Regions from separate parts of the Clostridium sp. DL-VIII genome, predicted to be linked through region 1. Evidence: predicted binding sites of a transcription regulator. Region 1 holds the regulator's gene; each other region holds the start of a gene.
What was found. Region 1 encodes NrdR, which represses ribonucleotide reductase genes. Its sites were predicted from a motif close to CACNANATNTNGTG; they were not measured.

Region 1 (7,150 bases):
ACAGTAGAATCTATCTTTATTATAGCTTGATATTTCTACTTTTCCCGATCCGTCTTTTGAATACTTTATAGCATTTTCTACTAAATTTAAGACTAACTGATAGAACTTATCTTTATCTCCTATGATATTTCCTGCATAATCATCTTTAAATTCTAATTTTATATTTTTGTTAACTGCAATTTTTCTCATAATGTTAAGTACTTCTTCAATCACTGAATTTGGTTTAAATTCATTCATGTCAAAAGTTAAATTACTTTCAATACTTGATAGTACTAATATATCGTTTATTAATCTTGACAATCTATCTGCTTCTTTATCTATAATATCCAAAAACTTTTCTCTTGTTTCATCATCTTTAACCAGCTTTAATGTTTCAGCAAAGCCCTTTATAGAAGTTAATGGAGTCTTTAGTTCATGTGATACATTAGCAACAAACTGACTTCTCATAAGCTCTACTCTATTTATATCTGTAATATCTTGAAAAGTTATAACCTTCCCTATGTTTTCCTCACCGTCAAACATATCTGATTTCTTGATCTTAAAGTCTCTCTCCACTGGATGCAGCATTTTTATTTCCTTATCACTTTCTTCTTCCTGTTGCAAGAAATCACTTATATCATAATCATTTACGTAATCCAATAAATACTCCCCGACAATGTTTTTCTTGATTCCTAATAACAGTTCTGCACACGGATTAATTGAAATAACTTTATCTTGATTATCAACTGCCACAACACCGCTATTCATGCTTTTTAATATTGATTCTATTCTATTTTGTTTATCTATTACTTCATGAATTTTAATCTGCAATTGTTCAGCCATATTGTTAAAACTATTCCCCAAAGTTCCAAGCTCGTCATTAGTTTTAATATTAGCCCTTATTTTATAATCTCCGTGAGTCATTTTAAGAGTTACACTTTCCAATTCTTTTACTGGATCAACAATTTTTTTCACTAACCTTAGTGATAAAATTATTGAAAATGGGATAACCAAAGCTAATATTCCTAAACAATATACAAGATTTTCTTTTTGAAGCATAGTTATTGTATAAACACTAACAGAGCTTCTTATTACATAATTATTGCTTAATTTAGTTGCATAATAAATTAAGTTAGCTTTAATTGTAGCACTATATCTCTTAGAATGACCTTCCCCCGTTTCAAATGCAGCCTTAACTTCTTCTCTCTCTTTATGGTTTTCCGGGCTTAACTGTTCATTATCATACAAGACAACACCATTATTATCTATAAGTGTAAAACGTACATTTATACCATTTATTTTGGTATCATTTAACGCTCTAAGAGCCTCATAATCATTTTTGCTAATATCTGTAGCAGTATTAAGTTCAGAAATTAAATAATTTATGTTTTTAAGTTCTTCATCTGTATTTTTAATTTGTTCCATATTTATTATTAAAATAAAAGATGAAGCCACAATTATTATTGCAAATAACACCGTTATAATAACTGAAGTCAATATTTTATTTTTCATTTTTATTCTGTCGGGTTAAATCGATAACCCACTCCCCTTATAGTCTCAATAAATCTTGGATTCTTATCATCCTCTTCTATCTTCTTTCTTAGGTATCTTATATGAACATCTACAGTTCTTGTTTCACCAATATATTCATATCCCCAGATTTTATCCAATAAAGTTTCTCTTTTAAGTATCTTACCCCTGTTTTTTATTAATATTTGAAGAAGTTCAAATTCTTTTAAGGTTAAATCTACCTTTTTTTCATTAACATATACTTCATGTCTCTCAAAATCCACCCTAAGATTTTGTGAATCATAAACATCATTTTCTTCTATTTCATTAAATGTATTTGTCCTTCTTAATACAGCCTTTACTCTTGCAAGTAACTCTCTTACAGAAAAAGGCTTTGTTATATAATCGTCAGCTCCAAGCTCAAGACCGAGTATCTTATCTAATTCCTCCCCTTTTGCTGTAAGCATTATTATTGATGTCTTTTTCATTTCATTATCTCGCTTTATTTCCTTGCAGACATCAAAACCATCAATTCCTGGCAACATTAAATCAAGCAGCAATAAATTTGGTTTTTCTGCCTTAGCTATTTTTACTGCTTCTATACCATCGTTTGCTGTAAAAACCTCATATCCTGCGTTGAGTAAGTTAAATCTTATTAACTCAACTATATGTTCTTCGTCATCCACTATTAATATTTTTTCCTTAGCCATATTTTTATTTCCCCCTTAACATAATAAAAGCAAACATTCTCCCATAAGAACCTTGAGATTTTCTATATGAATGTAATTTTATAGTATCAGTGCAATAAGTACATAAATTTATGCTGTTAATATTACATTCTTTTACACCAGCACATCTTAAATCATCGATTATACACGCTTCAAGATTAAGTTTTCTTCCATCAAATAACTCAGCTTCGCTTATATTTTTCTTTTTCTCTATGAAATTTGATTTTAGCTCTTCTGAAACTTCATAGCAGCACTTTCGAATATGCGGTCCAATATATGCTTTTATATTTGCTTCATCTATATTAAATTCATCCTTCATTTTTTTTATTGTTTTCAGAGTTATGGATTCAAAGGTTCCTCTCCATCCACTATGAATTGCTGCTATTACTCCATTTTTTTCATCTACTAATATTATCGGAACACAATCAGCTGTAAAGACACCAATAACAACATTTTTCTCGTTAGTTATTATTGCATCACCTTCCTCATCTTTAATGCTTTTTTTATCTTTTTCATATCTTAAAATTTTATCACTATGAATTTGCTTAAGATATATAATATCATCTGCATTAAGGTCTCTCTTTAATGAGTTTAATTCCATTACTCCTTCTTCTGTATTTCTATTAAAACTTCTTCCTTTTTCAGCATTTGTAAAAACAATCCTTGATCTTTCATTATCTATAATTAAGAAATCTTCTTCTTTTCTTACTGAATTAAGCTCTATCTTATTCACTTCAATCCTCCAAATTTTCACAGTATAACTTGCCATAGATATCAAAATTTATTTACTATTTACTTAATATTAACATTCTCTTGCTTACTTATCACCTTTATTAACTAAACTTTAACTTATATATAACATTTTTTTATAATGCTTATGACAGCTATATTAAATAAGAAGCTATATTATCCTCATTTATAAATTTCAACCTTATATTGCTGCATCATAAAAAGGACATTGAAATTATATTCAACATCCTTAACATCAAAATTATGTTACAAGATTCTTTATTTCTTCTAAGAAAGTATTTATATCCTTAAATTGTCTATATACTGATGCAAATCTTACATATGATATTTCGTCTAATTCTTTTAGCCTAGCCATAACCATTTCACCTATATGCTCTGATTGAACTTCCGTAACCATACTATTAGATATTGCTTTTTCAATATCATATGCTATCTCTTCAATCTGTTTTCTTGATACAGGTCTTTTTTGGCATGCAATAATTAATCCATTAATTATCTTCTCTTTATTAAAGTTTTCCCTAGTTAAATCTTTTTTAATTACTAAAATTGGAAAGTCCTCTATCTTTTCATAAGTAGTATAACGCTTAGTACATTTTAGGCATTCTCTTCTTCTTCTAATTGTTGAATTATCCTCAGTTGATCTTGAATCAACAACCTTACTTTCCTCAAAACCGCAAAATGGACATTTCATACTTTCATTCACCTCTTTGCTTTCGTTTATTAGGTATATAAAAAATAACAAGCAAATCCTATAGTCTATTTTGCATCATCTTTCATATGTATCTTTACCTAATAATCCACTATGAGACAAATCATAGCTCTTTTTTTGAATGAAAAATGTACGCATGACCTCTTAAACCAGTTACTTTATTCCATATACCTTAAACCTTATACTTATTATACATACTTTTTCTCAATATGGCTATATATTGTTTGTGCTAACTTTTTCTTCTTTTGCATTTACCAATATAACATCTTTACCTATCCTAACTATGTCTTTCCACAAAATTTCTTTTTCATCCTCTTTTGTGAACCACGACTTTAATTCCCCAGGTAATATTAACGAAACTATTTTATTAGTATCACAATCTATTTTAAAATCTCTTATGAATCCTATTTTAGTTCCAGTTAATATGTCGATTACTTCCATATTTCTCATAGCATTCAGTGAATGTAGTTCTAGTTCCATATTTTTCACCCCATAATTAATATATTACTAGTATTTTATTTCTATACATGCTTTCTCATATGCTTTAAAGCTGTCTTTTCTAATCTTGAAACCTGCGCTTGCGAAATTCCAATTTCATCTGCAACTTCCATTTGAGTTCTTCCATTAAAAAATCTTAAGTTTAATATCAACTTTTCTCTATCAGTAAGTTTTTTCATAGCTTCTTTTATTGAAATATTTTCAAGCCAATGTTCATCAGTATTTTTACAATCACTTATTTGATCCATCACATAGATAGCATCTCCTCCATCATGATAAATAGGTTCAAATAATGATACTGGATCCTGTATTGCGTCTAATGCAAATACTACTTCTTCTCTTGGTAATTCTAGTTCCTTTGCGATTTGCGATATAGTAGGTTCTTTATTATTATCTTTTATAAATTTTTCTCTCATAATTAGTGCTTTATAAGCAATGTCCCTTAATGACCTGCTTACCCTAATAGAATTATTATCTCTTAGGTACCGTCTAATTTCGCCAATTATCATTGGCACTGCATAAGTTGAAAATTTAACATTTTGAGATAAGTCAAAATTATCTATAGATTTCATAAGGCCTATGCAGCCTACTTGAAATAAATCGTCAATATTTTCACCTCTATTATTAAACCTTTGGATTACACTAAGCACTAATCTTAAGTTTCCTTTTATAAAAGTCTCTCTAGCAGTCTTATCTCCCTCTTTCATCTGCAAAAAAAGCTGTTTCTTCTCTTTCTCTTTAAGTACAGGGAGTTTTGAAGTATTAACGCCACATATTTCTACTTTGTTAATTATCACAAGTATTCACCCCTTCGAAAGTAATAATCCATTGCATTAAACATTATTTCCGCTAGGCAATACTTTTATACTCGAAGACAAGCTAAATCATTCTACTTATTTCTTTTTTTAATCTTTTAATTATTTTCTTTTCCAATCTTGATATATATGATTGAGAGATTCCAAGCATGTCAGCAACCTCTTTTTGTGTCTTTTCTCTAGTTCCATTTAATCCAAATCTTAGTCTAACTATTTCCTTTTCCCTATCATTTAAACTTTTCAATGCCATAATCAGTAACTGCTTATCAACTTCATCTTCTATTAAATTGTAAACAGTATCATTTTCGGTTCCTAGTATATCTGAAAGCAAAAGTTCATTTCCATCCCAATCAATATTTAAAGGTTCATAAAATGAAATCTCAGCTTTTATTTTACTATTTCTTCTTAAATACATTAATATTTCATTTTCTATACATCTTGATGCATAAGTAGCAAGCTTTATTTTTTTTTCAGGATTAAATGTATTAACTGCTTTTATTAATCCTATAGTTCCAACTGATATTAAATCTTCAACATATACACCTGTGTTTTCAAATTTTCTTGCTATATAAACTACTAGTCTTAAATTTCTTTCTATTAGTATACTTCTAGTATTCTCATCTCCATTATTTAATTTATTCACTAAATCTTCTTCTTCATCCTTTGAAAGCGGCGGAGGCAGTGCATCATTACCTCCAACATAATATAATTTTCTCCTAAACAGCTTAAATTGACTTATTAATTTATTAAATAGCAGAATTAACTTTTCCATTAATACCCTCCTTATATACTACTCCCCTTGATAGTAATGCATTGAATTCAGATTCCTTGTTTAACTTTTCTTTACATGGACATATTACTGCATCAATCTCTTCATACGGAAGATTTTTATTTCTTATTTTTATATTATTAACCCTTATTCCTTTAAGATCGCCACCATATCCAATAGAACTATAGAGTATATGGTACGTATCTTTATTAAAATTAATATCACTTATTAAATTTTCTTCAACCAATATACAGGGAAGATTTGTAATAGGTTCTCTAAGTTCATTTCCAGTATCTAAAAAACTTTTAAACTTATATTTCTTATCTTTCACTTTAAATTCAATTTCAAAAATAAAATTATTTGTAAATAATTTATCTCTTATATATTCTATAAATCTATCACAAGCAATATATATAAGCATTATCGCTAAAATAATATACTTAACTGAATATTTTTCAATTTTGAATGAACTTCCAATAATATATACATTTTGCTTTAGTGATAATAAAAAGCATACTCCGCTTAAAGTAAATGATATCATCAAAAATATAGCTAATAACTTCATCATATTAAAAATACTTGTCCTTCCATATGCTAATCTAAGCATGATGCAAGCTACAATTAATTCAAAAGGCAGATAAGATAGAATTTTCAGTCCTGGAATTACAAGCACTAAGGTATATACACCGCCTATAAAACTTGAGCTTATTAATGCAATTACTTTACACTTATGTTTTATACACCTCATGGTCAAAGTTAATAAAAAGAAATTTACTATACAATTTTCTAAAACCAAGACATCTGCATAAACCTCCATGTTAACTCCCCCCGCCTGTATGAAGTTTATTATATACTTATTTATTTTAAAAATTTGTCACAATCACATTAGATAATTCTGTTTTTTTAATTGAACTTTTTACATATATTTACACTATGTTTTTTTGTTTACTTTTTTATATTTAAAACTAACTTATTGTGTAAAAATAAATTCTTCTATCTTATATAAATTTGCTAGAAATAAGCATAACAAAACATTATGCAACACATATATACATATAAAAATAGAACAGAAATTTATTGCAAGCTAGAAACTTATATATGAATCTTAAACTATAAGTCGGGCTAATATCTCTAATTAGCGCGACTTATTTAAATCATATATATTTCTTAGTCTAAAATAAATTTCTGTTCTATTTCATCAAATTAATAACAATACAATTTTATGTGTATATTAGTGTCTCTTTTGTCTTCTCAAGAAAACAGGTATATCTAAATCATCAGGTTCGTAACTATTATGCCCAATTTCTGGTCCTTTTGCATCAATAGCAGCTTCAGGTTCTTCTTTTACTGCTTCTTGAACCTTAGGTCTTTTTGATTCTTCTATTATTGAATT
Region 2 (7,150 bases), 1.5 Mb from region 1:
CCATTGCAATCCCCCCACTTTATATTATTACTTATAGCTTAAATCAAATTTTATGTATATTTATAATATCATATATAGGTAAAAGTATACAAGAATTATTTTCTTCCTTTTGCAACAAATCACGATTGCTCCTTCATGATATTTTAAAATCTATTTAAATTAGGAAGAAATTTCCCTTGTTATTGCAAGTTTTTTTTTCAATATTGCATAGTTTAAGAAATTCAATCTTTTATTTTTCTAACAAATTCATGCAATTTGATTTGTATTTATACTAAACAATTACATAATTATGTAGAAAAATTTAATATATAGCCAGATATATTAAATTTTAGTGTATAAATATAAAAAAACTATGCTAAGATAAAATTTTAACAACCGTTAATTTATTTTTATCCTAACATAGTTTCTTAAATTAATTACCCCAAACTAACTTTGAAAATAAGAATAATCAAATTTTACTATTTAAAGTACTTACAATCACTAATAATTTTTTAATAATGATGACCATGGTTCTCTGTATGTGATATCCTATCTTCTCTTTCATGATACTTTCCAGCTCCAAATCTTTCATCTAAGCTCAAATATCCTGTAACTCTAGATATTCCTTGTATATTTGTACTTCCACACTTTGGACACTTACTTTGATTCTCATGTAAATAAGTACCACATTCCCTACAGTATCTTATGTGAAAATTAATTCCCATATAACTAATATTAGTGTTCTTGTATGCATAGTTTAGTATATCCATTATTGTTTGTGCATCTGGCGAATCATCCACCTCAATATAACTTATATGCCCACCATTACAAAGTTTATGATATGGTGCTTCAATATCAATTTTATCTTTAATAGATATCGGATAACCTACTGGTACATGGTAACTATTTGTATAATATTCCTTATCTGTTACACCTTTTATTATTCCAAATACTTTTTGATCTTGTTTTATAAATTTACCTGAAAGTCCTTCTGCTGGAGTAGCATAGCAGCTCCAATTTAATTTATATTCTTCTGTAAGTTTATCACAATATTTTCTTATATGTTCAATGATTTTCATCCCCAGTTCTCTTGTTTCAGCATCTTCACCGTGATGTTTCCCTCTTATAGCTACTAAAGTTTCTGCAAGTCCTATGAATCCAATTCCCCAAGTTCCTTGCTTCAAAATTGGTTCAATAGAATCATCAGAAGTTAAGCCTTCTGCTCCCCTCATAAGCCCTTGACCTGCAACAAAAGGTAAATCTTTAACTCTTAGTTTTTTTAATATGTTATATCTATGCATTAAAGATTCTTTTGCTAATTCAAGTCTTGAATCTAATATCTCAAAAAACTTATCTATATCCCCTTTAGCCTGCAAACCTATTCTTGGAAGGTTAAGAGTTGTTGGTGCTATGTTTCCTCTTCCTTTACATCCTGGCTCACCATTTATATTTTTCATAAGGTAAGTTCTACATCCCATAGTCGCAGGAACATAGCCTTGATCATAATATTCTTTATTGAAATCTGCATCAATATTCATAAACGTCGGATTCATTCTCTTTGCAGCCACTCGACAGGCTAACTTAAATAAATAAAAATATGGATCATTTTCTTCTCTATTAACACCTGATTTTACTCTAAAAATTATGTTAGGGAAAATAGGCTGCTCTCCTTTACCTAACCCCTTTTCATATTCTAAAAGAAAAATTTCACATACTAATGCGGCATCTCTACTTGTAGGTAGACCAATGTTTATTGAACTAAATGGAACTTGAGATCCAGCTCTTGAATGCATTGTGTTAAGATTATATACAACTCCCTGCATAGCTTGATGTATTTTCTTTTTTACTTTTTCTTCAATTAAATCTTCTATCTTTTCTTCTGATATTCCCAATTCTATTAGTTCTTCTCTAATTTCATCTCTGGTAGGCTCGACAAATATAGCCATATCATTATCAAAATCTGGATGAGATTGCCCTCCAAACATATCATTTTGAGTTGACTGTAACAATATACAAGATAATTCAGCAGCCGTCTCTATTCTTCTAGGAGCATTAATTGTTCCATACCCAGTATTAAATCCATTTTCAAGTATCTCTCTTGTTGGTATGTGTAAGCAGTTTACTGTCAAGTTATAGCTGTCTAAATCATGATAGTATAAATCGCCTACTTCGTGAGCTCTGGCTAAATTCTTAGGCATTATGGCTAAAGTATTCCACTTATTCGATTCAGAAGCTATTCTAAGAAGCTTAGAACTAAAATTATTTCCTACATTTGCATTATCTCTATCAGTCTCAATTCCAATCTGCCTTATAGCTTTCATTAAATCTGATTTTATTTCTCTAACCTTTGTTCTCTCACTTCTGTATGTTGAATAAGCAATTGATATATCTTTATGCTCTCCATCTTTCAATGCTCTCTCTACAGAATTCTGTATTTGTTCTACGGTTATTGATCCTGTATATTCTGCTTCAATATACGTGATTGCTTTATGTACCGTATCTAATACTTCACTTTCTTTCAAATTTAAACCGATTTCACTAGCTGCTCCCTTAATCGCCTGACCTATCTTGTCAGAGTTAAACTCAACTTCTCTCCCATCCCTTTTCACAACATATAGCATTATTATTCCCTCCGTGGCACAATATATAGTATTATTACTATCGTATATTATACTGTATTAGGTATTCATTAGCAATAGTTCTATTTTTTTATTTTTAAGCATCTACATTTTAATTATCATGATTTACACCCAATTATCTTTAAATTTAACTTGTTTTTGATGTTTTTATTAAGTTGACTTTTTAAAATCATCCCTAGGCTTGTCTTTTACATAACTTATATTATTTAAAATCTTTATAGATGAATACATATTTCTTCAATTGTAAATAATATTATCAAAGAAAATTCATGAAAGGATTTATTTAAATATGAAAGATTTTGTGTTAGATTCCACTTACAAAGATTCAATCATTGTTAATAGTAATGGTGATATTATTACAACTGCATCATGTAATATACCTTCTAATAGCATCGTTCATCATGGTGTAAACTTAAATAACACCAATCTTAACTATAGCAATACTCACCGGAAAAATGACAAGTTCAACAGCTATAATCTAATTGACTATTTTTAACTATAGGTATAAAATATAGTAATGTGCTAGGGGAGCCATTGGCTGAGATTTGATATTCATAAACCCTTAAAACCTGATCTAGTTAATTCTAGCGTAGGGAATGCAACCTTATAAAATTTTTTATTCTATATTATTAGGTTGAGAATCTCCAAGCACAATTAAGGAGGTTTTTTTTATGTCACTTTTTAATGATTGGGCTGAACAATTTTCTAGTTATTTCTTAGAATTACCACAACATATTACAGATATATTAGCAAGCCCTATGTCTATTATTACTTTAATCGGTTGTATATTATTGCTTATAGTTTTAGTAAAAGCTAAAGGAATAAAATTTACGCCTCAGTTAATTGCCAGAATTGGAATAGCTTTAGCATTGGCTACTATATTAAAAATACTGAGGTTATATCACTTTCCTCAAGGTGGAAGTATCACTTTAGGCAGTATGGTTCCTGTGCTCTTTATAGCCTTTATGTATGGTCCACAGGTTGGATGCTTAACCGGCTTCCTTTATGGAGTAATTACATTATTCTTAGACCCATATATTTTACATCCAGTTCAAGTATTATTTGATTACCCACTACCATTCGCGGCCCTAGGCCTTGCTGGTTTCTTTAAAGATAAGAGGCTAATCGGGACAAGTGTAGCTGTATTTGTAAGGTTTATATGCCACTTTATTTCTGGCGTTGCTTTCTTTGGATCATTTGCACCAGAAGGAGTGTCTCCAATTGTTTATTCACTAATTGTTAATGGACCTATGGTAGGAATAGAAGGAATTATATGTTTAGTTATTTTAACAGTTCTTCCTTTTGAAAGAATAATCCACGCATCCTCAATAAAGGCATTACACAGTTAGATATTGATCTTATAAAAACCAATTATAATTTTATATAGAAATAGGCTTGATACTTTCACTATATCAAGCCTATTTTAGATTAAATGATACTACTTTTTAATATATAATTTTCTTTTAAATGTCCAATTTGTACTTGTAATTAAACTTTTATTATTCTACCGTAATTGCGTTAACTGGACAGCTTTCTTCAGCTTCTTTTGCTTCATCAACACAACCATCTGGAACTTCATCAACTACAGCTCCAGCTTTTCCATCATCCTCCATTTGAAAACATTCCGGACATATAGATGGACATAATCCACATGCTATGCATGTATCTTTATCTACATTTGGTTTCATAATTTATTTCATCTCCTCAATCTAGAATTACATAACTTATTATTTCCCAAGGAATATTAAGTTATGTATATGTATAATTTAAAATCTAAAATAAATTTATAAAACCATAATATAATTATTTTTAATATAATCCTTCAAATATTAATGAATATAAAGGATTTTCTCTAACATATTCTTCTGCTTTTCCTTCTTCCAATGCTTCTGTAAATTCAATATTAATAGGTAATTCTCCAATCAATGGTATTCCTAAATATTCAGCATTTTCTTCTGAGGATTTTCTGCTAAATACTCTTATCTTTTTTTCACAATCTGGACAGTTTATATATGCCATATTTTCTACTACACCTTTGATCTTAACGCCTATTTTTTCAGCCATTATTACTACTTTCTTAACTATCATTGATACCATATCTTGTGGAGTAGACACTATTACAACTTCGTTAATTGGGAACTCCTGCATTACAGTCAATGCTATATCTCCAGTACCTGGAGGCATATCTATAAGTAAATAATCAAGTTCTCCCCAATTAGTCTCTATAAACATTTGTTTTAATACCCCTGTGATTACAGGTCCTCTCCAAATAACAGGCTCATCTTCTACTGCTGTCAGAAGATTCATAGAAATCACCTTTATTCCGCTCTCTGTTGTTACAGGTTCAAATCTTACCATATCATTTTCCAATGGAATTATAGTAGCTCTTTTACTGTTTACTCCAAAAAACCTTGGCATAGATGGTCCTGTAATATCTGCATCTAGAACTCCAACTTTATAGCCTTTCTTAGCTAACATAGTTGCCATCATTCCAGTAACTGTTGATTTTCCAACTCCACCTTTTCCACTTATAACTCCTATAACATTTTTAATTTTGCCATATCTAGATATAAGTTTTAAGCTTTCTTCCTTACATCCTTCACCTTTGGATGTACATGTATCCTTACTTTTACAATTTTCACAACTCATACTATATTATCCTCCCTTACCAGTCTTGTGGCACTTTACCTGGCTCACTTACTTTTATGTCCCAATCTTTATTATAATTATATTCTGCTATTACATAGTAATTTTCAGAAGATTTATCTTTCTTATTATCTATTGTTATCAATGTTTTAAAAAGTGTAGTATTAAATCCTCGGTTCTTTACCTTAACTATTACATCAAAATCCTCAGGATTTTTATCTACCAAATCACTATTAGGTAACTCTGCATTTAAATTTTTCTTAAATTCCTCTAAGTCTGTAGAAAAAACATACTTCAAACAGTCTGTATCTCCCTGTATATCGATTCCTACCTTGCTTCCATCTGCTAGAGCATCCTTTTTAGTTTCAATAACCTTTAATATTGATTGATAATATATATAATTAAAGTCCCTAGGCTTTCTAATAAATGAAAGATTCTCCATTATCGTATTTTCTAAATTTTTCGGAACTGAAAAAGCATCATTTTCATCATAAAAGTTTCCTGTTCCTTTCTCATTTGCCCCAACTACATATTGGTATTTTTTCACTTCATCTCCAGTATATATTTCAAAAATATAATCCGGCGCTAGTGAACTCTTTTTTGATACTTCACTTCCATCAGATAGTATATCATAAATGTCATCTATTGCTTTACTATCATTAACAATAAATCTGAACCCGCTATCCCTAACACTCTGTATTACTATTTTATCAACTCTATTTTGTTTTATATAATCAAACTTTTGATTTTTTAGGTTTAATTTTACTTCTACATTATTAATAAAATCACAACCAGAGAGCATCATACTTGTAATTATTAATATAGATAAAGCAATAATTGAAAACTTATTTTTCTTCAATTCTTTTCTCCGCTCCTTTAAAAATCTTATGTTTATAATAAATACTAATCCCTAGTATCAAAGTAAATATTGCAATAAATTGTGATGTAGAAAAAATTCCAACACTACCCCTTGGATCATTCCTTAAAAATTCCACTAAAAATCTCCCTATACTATATATTATTAAGTATAAGCCCACAACCTTACCAGATTGCCTTTCTCTTTTGCTATAGTATAAAAGTAAAAAACCTAGTAAAAAATCAAAAATAGATGAATATATTTGTGTTGGTTGTAAATATACGCCTGCTGGTGCTAGGGAATTTTCCGGAAATTTAACACCTATAGGCAGAGTAGTTTCTTCACCATAACAGCATCCTGCTAAAAAACATCCAATCCTCCCAAATCCTTGAGCTATTGCGAGCCCTGGAACCGTCATGTCTAAGATCTCCATGAAATTCCAACCTTTTCTTTTACAATATAAATATATAGCTATGGCTCCACCACCTATAGCTCCATAAATTACAAATCCATATCCAAAGTTCAATAATATGCTTGGATCTTTTATAATATCTTTAATTTCAGTTATTATAAATAATGCCTTACCTCCAAATATACCGCCAAGTACTGCAAAAATAACTAAATTCAATAAAAGTTCTTCATCGAATCCTCTATTTTTTCCCTTATTTATAAATAAAGTGGCTGCAATTATTATTCCAATTGCAATCATTAATCCATAACTCTTTATTTGTATCCCAAATACCTCGAATAGTATTATCCTCATTACTCCCCTCCAAACGTCAAATAAGTATCAAGGAGAAGCTCTATCCGCCTCTCCTTGATACTTAAATTATAATACTTATCCGTACCATTGGCAAATCTTATTTACTTTACAAAAACATCCGAAAATAAATATTTTAATAAAGTTTATATTTGAAGTATAAACTAAGGCAAGTCTTCATTATACAAAATATTATAAGTTTAATTTTCCTATTATGGTATCTTGTAATAGGATCACTTATTTCTTACTTTTTCGAAAACTTAATGTTTG
Region 3 (7,150 bases), 2.5 Mb from region 1:
TTGAGCCATAAAACCCAAGTCACTCAGTGGCGCTTTTACGCAATTGTTAGGACATGCGCTTATTCCAATTTTAAATTTACCTGGAACATCCATTCCTAAAAACTTTTCCTCCAGTTTTCTCGATAATTCCTGTGAATCTATTAATCCATACTTGCAAAGTGTACCCTTGCAGGCTGCTACAGCAATAACCCTATAGCCTGTCCCTCCAGTTGTAATATGTGCCCCTTCAATGGCTCTTTTAACTTCAGGAATAGACTCCTCTTTTATCCATGGAATTTCTATACACTGTCTTGTTGTAAATCCAATATATCCTCTGCCATACTTGTCAGCTATATCCGATAAACAGCGTACCTGGTCTGAATTTAAGTTTCCTGCTGAAGTGAGAACTCTAAGTGAAAAATACTCTTTATCCTGCTGCTGCATATAACCTTCTAATTTTAGTAAATTAAGTTCTTCTTTATTCAATTGTTTTTCAATCCTTTCTCCATAAAAAATATATAATACACTCAAAAAGTTATAATATCACTCTTTCATATGTATAACTGTGATTTTAATCACAGTCCTAAGGATTTCTGTAATTATACATTTGTTTAATAGAAAATATAATTTTCACAACCTTTAAATAATAAAAAGAAGTTCTGCTATTTATATAGTTAAGCTATTAATTTATACACTCTACAGAGATTGATATTAGCTATTCTAATCTTCAGCTATCTTATTAAAATTTCCTTTATAAATTCAGTTAATTCCCTTGCCGCCTTTTCATGAGCTAAAAGTCCCGGATGACTTCTAGCACCAACTGTTTCACTTGTTGTATTAGGTAGTTGAAAAACAGAAATCATCCTGTCATTTGTACTTTTCACATAAGAATCTACCGCGCGATAAATATATGGCATAAGCTCCAAACCTAACATTCCATACACCCATATAATATGTGCTTTCTTATTATATTTTCTAAGCTTAACAATGAAGTTTTCTACTGACCTTTCAAAGGCTTCTATGTCTTCTTCATTAAAACTTCCATCATCATTTAATCTTTGCTTATAAATCTCTCCTGTTATTTCATCTTTCCATTCTGGATAATCAAACGCACCAGCATCATTTGTTCCGAGGTTAACTACGATGATGTCTGGCTGCCATAAACTAAAATCATTTTCATTTAAGGCACCTAATGCTTTATTTTTCTCACCCTTAAGAACTCCACAGACTTTCTCATAATACTCAGGAATATTTTCATGTGGGTTATTATTCCAACTGGTTAGTACTCCCCAGCCACTTTGAGAAATAATTCTGTACTCTGCATTTAATGCTTCTGCTGTTATTGCTGTATAATTATTTACTGAACTAAAGAACATAGGAATCCAATCCTCTTCTTCTTTAGCCCCTATCGCTCCTTCTCCTGAAGTAATACTATCTCCTATAAATTCAATTTTATATGCCTTATCTTCAATAGGTAAAAATTCCCCATCAAATTTTACTCTATGTATCTTCATATAGCAGTTTATATCTTCACTCATAGGCTGAACATCCTTTATTATACGGACATTTTTCATAGCATTTTCATCCATACCTCTAAATACACAAATCCAGTATTTTCCTCTGTTTAACATTTGCCTGCTTACAGGAACTGAATTAATTCTTATACTTATCCATTGTTCAAATATATCATAATCCGACTCTACTTCAATCCATAACTCGGAACCTTTTGCATTTAATTCAATCGCGCTTCCAGTCCAAAATAATGTTAATGGCTCAAGGCATCCAGTTGTTCTTCCATGAATTTTTAAATTGTTAATATCAGATAATTTATATGATTTTAATCTTTCATTTTCTTTCATTTTCTCTTCCTCCTATTATATAAATTTTAATTACAGGTTGCTATTTAAATTTCTCATATATGGACATACTAAAATATCAAATATTTAAGCAGGAGGTCCATATGAGAAAAAGATTAACTGTTAATACAAAGCATGCATCTTATGAAACTATAAAAGCGCTATATAAAAGTGAGAAAAATCCAAAAATTAAAACTAGATTATTAACTATATTGCATTTATTTGAAGGAAAATCTAGTGTTGAAATTTCTCTTCTTTTAAAACAATCTGATGCTACGATTAGAACGACTATTCATCGATATAATAAATTTGGATTAGAAGGCTTGAAAGACTTAGAGCACGCCCCAAAGAAAACAATTTTAACATCAGATGAACTTGCTATTGTTGATAATATTTTAAAAGAATCCCCCTATAATTCCGGTCTCAATTATAATAATTGGACTGGTGAACTTCTTGTAAATTGGGTAAGTTTAAACTTCAATAAAAAAATTTCACTTGGTACAGCTTATAATATATTTTCTAGACTTAACTACTCAAAAACTAGAGCTAAAAGATTAAGTAATAAAATTGATAAAGAAACTTTAACTAATTTTAGAGAAAAACTATCGAATTTGATAATATCAAAAGACGAAAATACTGTGATTCTCTATGAAGATGAAGCTATTATAACATCAGAGCCGTCTGCGACTGCCGTTTGGACTAAAGTCGGAGTTCAGCCTATAGTTAAAACTTTACCAGGTGGCACAAGAAAAAGAGCTGTTATATTTGGTGCTACTAACCCTGAGACCGGTGATCTTATCTATAAGATTTCTGATAAAGGAAATTCAGATAATTTTAAGTCTTTTTTAAAATACGGTCTCTGAAAATTATCAAAATAAAAAGGTTATATTCATCGCGGACAATGCTAGATATCATCATTTTAAAGGTATAGATGATTTCTTAGAAGGTATAGAAAATATTTCTTTTTTATACCTTCCACCATATTGTTCTGAGTTAAATGCAATTGAGCACCTTTGGAAAAACTTACGCCAAGCTGTAATTCATAATACTGTATTTGAAGTTTTTTCTCAGTTAATTCAACAAATTAAGTCACATTTAGATGCATTAAATTTGGACAAGGGTAAACTAAAAAAGCTTTGTTATTTTATACAGTAGGTTTACCCCGTATGATATTAGCAGTTAGTTATTAAAATTTATATAATTTATTTTATACTATCGATCATTTAATTTTATTAATACAAAAATTCACAGTTAAGTTTTCATATATAATTACATTTCTTATTACTCTAATACATATCATAATACTTTCTTACAGCTTCTTCCACTAATCCTTATTGACTACATGCTTTTTCTTTAATTAATTAGATTTATTTTTTGATAAATATCTATATTTTCTTTCAAAATATGGATATAGTTTTCTCATAAATTTTATTTTATTCTATAAATTTCGTGAATCCTTGCATAAATCAAACCGGAGAACATGTCCATATATAGTGCTAAAAATATTTTGCAACACAACATATTGTATTTATCAAATAAATGTTTTAAAATAATAATATCTTTTTCATATGAAAATATTATAACTAGAAATAATATAAGGTTTTATAAGAAATTCTTAGACTCTATAAAAACTTATACTTGGAGGAATATACATGAGTAAAATATTATCGGAAAAATTCTTGAGTAAATATAGAGAGGTTGAAAAAACACCTTTAAGTAATATTGGTGAATTCGTATATTTAAGAACTTACTCAAGATATTTAAATGACAAAAAAAGAAGAGAAAATTGGTTTGAAACAGTTCTTAGAACAACAGAATATAATATTGAACTTGGTATTGAATTTAAAAAGAAGCATGGATTAGATATAAATCTACAAAATGAAACAAAGGAAGCTGAACTTTTATTTGATAACTTATACAATTTAAGAACTTTTACATCAGGAAGAACTCTCTATATGGGTGGAACAGATATAGTAAAGGAATACCCTCTTTCAAATTATAACTGCTCTTTTACAATGATTGAAAAGTTCCATGATTTTGTAGATGTATTTTATCTTCTTATGGTTGGCTCTGGTGTAGGAGTTAGAATTGATAGTGACTTAATCTCTAAGATGCCTAAAATAAGAAAAATAGCATTGCTTGGACAATATACTGAAGATGTTCATAAATATATGCCAAAAGAATATATGGAAGACACAAAGCTTATTATAGATGATAAAGATTCATCTGTTGCTGCCATTAAGGTTGGTGATAGTAAAGAAGGCTGGTGCGCTGCTCTAGAAACATATTTTCAATTAGTTACAGCTCCTGAGTATGAAAACATACATAAAATCATAATTGATTATAGTTATGTCAGACCAGAAGGTGAACGCTTAAAGAGATTTGGTGGTAGGGCGTCTGGGCACAATTCATTAAAAAGAATGTTTGAAAAGATTAATAAAGTCTGCAATAAGCTCACAGATGGCAGCTTAAAGTCACTTGATGTTTTAGATATAGCAACAATAATAAGTGAAAATGTAGTTTCTGGTGGTGTACGTCGTAGTGCCATGATGATTATCTGTGATGAGGATGATTATGATGTAATAAATGCTAAAAGTAATCTTTACAAAATAGTTGATGGAAATTGGATTGAGAACTCAGAAGTTTCTCATAGAAAAATGAGCAACAATTCTGTATTGTACAAAGAGAAACCTTCATTAGATAAAATAAAGGAAATATTAAACTCCATAAAAATTAATGGTGAACCGGGCTTTATTAATGGTATGGAAGCCAAAAAAAGAAAATCTACTTTTAAAGGATGCAACCCATGTGGAGAAATTTTACTCAATTCACATCAATGTTGCAACTTATCTACAAATAATTTAGTGGCCTTTGTAAATAACGATCATGAATTAGATATTAAACACTTGGAAGAAATAATAAAATTATCTGCAAGAGTGGCTATAAGAATGACCTTAGTAAATGTTGAACTTCCAGATTGGGATAAGATTATGCAGGCTGATAGGATAGTCGGAATTTCCTTAACTGGCATGATGGATATGATAAACAAAACTAATATGAGCTATGAAGAGTTAGGAAAATTATTAAAGCACCTCCGAGAAGTTGTAAAAAATGAAGGTAATAGATATTGCGCCGAGCTTGGAATTTCAGCACCAGAACTTATGACTACAATTAAACCGGAAGGTTCACTTTCAACACTTCCATGTGTAAGTTCTGGAATACATTATTCACATTCTAATTATTATATTAGAAGAGTTAGAATTTCTGTATCTGATCCATTATACAAAATGATAGAAAAATTAAAATGCTATCCTATTTATAATGAAAATGGGCAAAGCGATGAAAACTGCACAACAAAAGTTATAGAGTTTCCAATAAAAGCTCCTGACGGAAAAACAAAATATGATGTTGGAGCTATAGAACAACTCGAACTTTATAAACTTTCAATGATAAATTGGACTGATCATAACACTTCAATAACTGTACATGTAAGAGATGATGAATGGGAAGCTGTTGCAAATTGGTTATATGAAAACTTTGATTATGTCGTTGGTATAACTTTCCTTCCGCTGATGGATGAAACTTATCCGCTTTTACCTTATGAATCTACAACAAAAGAAGATTATGAGGAACGTGTAAAAAATATTAAACCTATAGACTATGAACTGCTCGCAGAACTAGATGATGATGAAGAGCATGAAATTATTGATAAAGAATGTGCTAATGGAGTTTGTCCTGTACGATAATAAATATAATTTTAGCCAGCACCTTTTAACGGTGCTGGCTTTCACATTTGATTATTAAAAATAATCTTTAGGCATCTTAATCCAACGTTAATCAAAATTCCTGCATGGAATTACGAATTTTTACTCAAGAATTATATTCCTCTCAATTCAATTGTAGATACTATTCTAATAAATAGATTGTTGTATATTTTCTTCCAAATTCTTCGGCTTCTTCATAAGTTGGCACCCATACATCTATTACGTATGTACCATCTTTCTTTATTTTAATTGCTCCACCTCTATCTTCAACATCAAATATACCATCGGCTTTATAATTTGTTAAGTCTGGAATGTAAATTTTACTTCCAAGTGGTATTTTCGATGGAGCTGCAATAACCCCTAACCTAGTTTTCGTCTGCATTGCTGTTTGTGCTCCCCAGTTTCCTGAACATTTTGGATCATTAGAGTATGCAGTTAATTCAGCCTTTATTGGCACACCTATCGGTTTTTGGTTTTCTTGAGCTTTTGTCGGTGCAGCTTCAACCTTTTCAGTTTCTGCTGGTGTTTCATTTATGTCATTCGCTGAAATCTCAGTATTTTCCTTCGCTGGATCTTCATGCCTTTCTGTTTCAGCATTTTCCATCTCAGAACTATCGACATATTTGCTTGTAACAGTTTTATTTATAATAAAATCTTTTTGTTTAACATTCAAATAATCTGCTCCGAGATTCATATGAAATACTACTAAAAGAAATATTACTTTTAGTAAATTTCAATTAAATTTTATCAAACAACCACTCCTTGTGTTTTATTTGCAGTTTGCAAACTTATACATTTTTCGACTGCATTAGTCACCGATATGGCATTTCCACTTATTATAATCTAATATTTTTTTTAAGTCAAGGGTAAACTTTGTTATATATAGAAAAAAGTTATAATTATATTAAATTTAATACTTGTATTTTAGTAATAAACATACAACTAACAAAACCCAAAATATCACTAAGAAATCACTTTTTTAATTTCTTGGTATATTCAAAGAATTTCAATACCCCTATTGAAATTAAGCCACCATACATTATAAACCCTTCAAAAGCCCCGTAGCCAAATATACTCCCAATCTGACGACAATTACTATAAATATAATTAAACACCTTCATATCTAGACCGAACATATTTTTTCATTCCTTATAAATTTATATCTATGTAAAATATATGTGTTAGGAAATATAAACTTTACTAGCCGCTTGTCGTTTTTATACTATATATTAACTAATCAATCTCAATATATAAATTTTTTCTAAACTAATTCTGGCTCACGAACCTCACCATATATAGCTGAAATGGTGCCAAGTGTATTCTGGGGTGCCGGATCTAATGGGTAATATCCCTTTCTGACCATATATTGCCAAACTTCATATGCATGATTACAGCTCATAGTAAAAGCATCCTTCAAAAATTCAACCTTCATATTATAATCTTGAATATGTGCTGGAAAATGAGATTATATCATTACTTTTAATTTCATATCTTGGGATGCATTTATAAACATAGCCATGTTTGTTATAGAATTTACACAACTTATAGTTA

Region 2: the regulator NrdR is predicted to act here: its motif matches at 2,618-2,631, upstream of CDLVIII_RS01625 (anaerobic ribonucleoside triphosphate reductase).
Region 3: the regulator NrdR is predicted to act here: its motif matches at 3,349-3,362, upstream of nrdJ (ribonucleoside-triphosphate reductase, adenosylcobalamin-dependent).

Annotation. Positions count from the first base shown of each region.
Region 1 covers NZ_CM001240.1:1,879,500-1,886,649, reverse strand. The annotation lists gene CDLVIII_RS08620 (sensor histidine kinase) at 1-1,491, opposite strand, end outside; gene CDLVIII_RS08615 (response regulator transcription factor) at 1,494-2,198, opposite strand; gene pgeF (peptidoglycan editing factor PgeF) at 2,203-2,949, opposite strand; gene nrdR (transcriptional regulator NrdR) at 3,208-3,657, opposite strand; gene CDLVIII_RS08600 (YlmC/YmxH family sporulation protein) at 3,889-4,155, opposite strand; gene sigG (RNA polymerase sporulation sigma factor SigG) at 4,197-4,970, opposite strand; gene sigE (RNA polymerase sporulation sigma factor SigE) at 5,053-5,760, opposite strand; gene CDLVIII_RS08585 (sigma-E processing peptidase SpoIIGA) at 5,735-6,574, opposite strand; gene ftsZ (cell division protein FtsZ) at 6,989-7,150, opposite strand, start outside.
Region 2 covers NZ_CM001240.1:343,085-350,234, reverse strand. The annotation lists gene nifV (homocitrate synthase) at 1-4, opposite strand, end outside; gene CDLVIII_RS01625 (anaerobic ribonucleoside triphosphate reductase) at 492-2,600, opposite strand; TPP riboswitch at 3,133-3,232, shown strand; gene thiT (energy-coupled thiamine transporter ThiT) at 3,290-3,967, shown strand; gene CDLVIII_RS01615 (ferredoxin) at 4,118-4,306, opposite strand; gene CDLVIII_RS01610 (Mrp/NBP35 family ATP-binding protein) at 4,428-5,267, opposite strand; gene CDLVIII_RS01605 (hypothetical protein) at 5,284-6,123, opposite strand; gene CDLVIII_RS01600 (prolipoprotein diacylglyceryl transferase) at 6,110-6,883, opposite strand; gene CDLVIII_RS01595 (hypothetical protein) at 7,125-7,150, opposite strand, start outside.
Region 3 covers NZ_CM001240.1:4,378,301-4,385,450, forward strand. The annotation lists gene CDLVIII_RS20170 (4Fe-4S binding protein) at 1-465, opposite strand, end outside; gene CDLVIII_RS20175 (SGNH/GDSL hydrolase family protein) at 711-1,838, opposite strand; gene CDLVIII_RS20180 (IS630 family transposase) at 1,940-2,698, shown strand; gene nrdJ (ribonucleoside-triphosphate reductase, adenosylcobalamin-dependent) at 3,488-5,581, shown strand; gene CDLVIII_RS20190 (3D domain-containing protein) at 5,742-6,272, opposite strand; partial or broken gene CDLVIII_RS30150 (spore coat protein) at 6,861-7,150, opposite strand, start outside.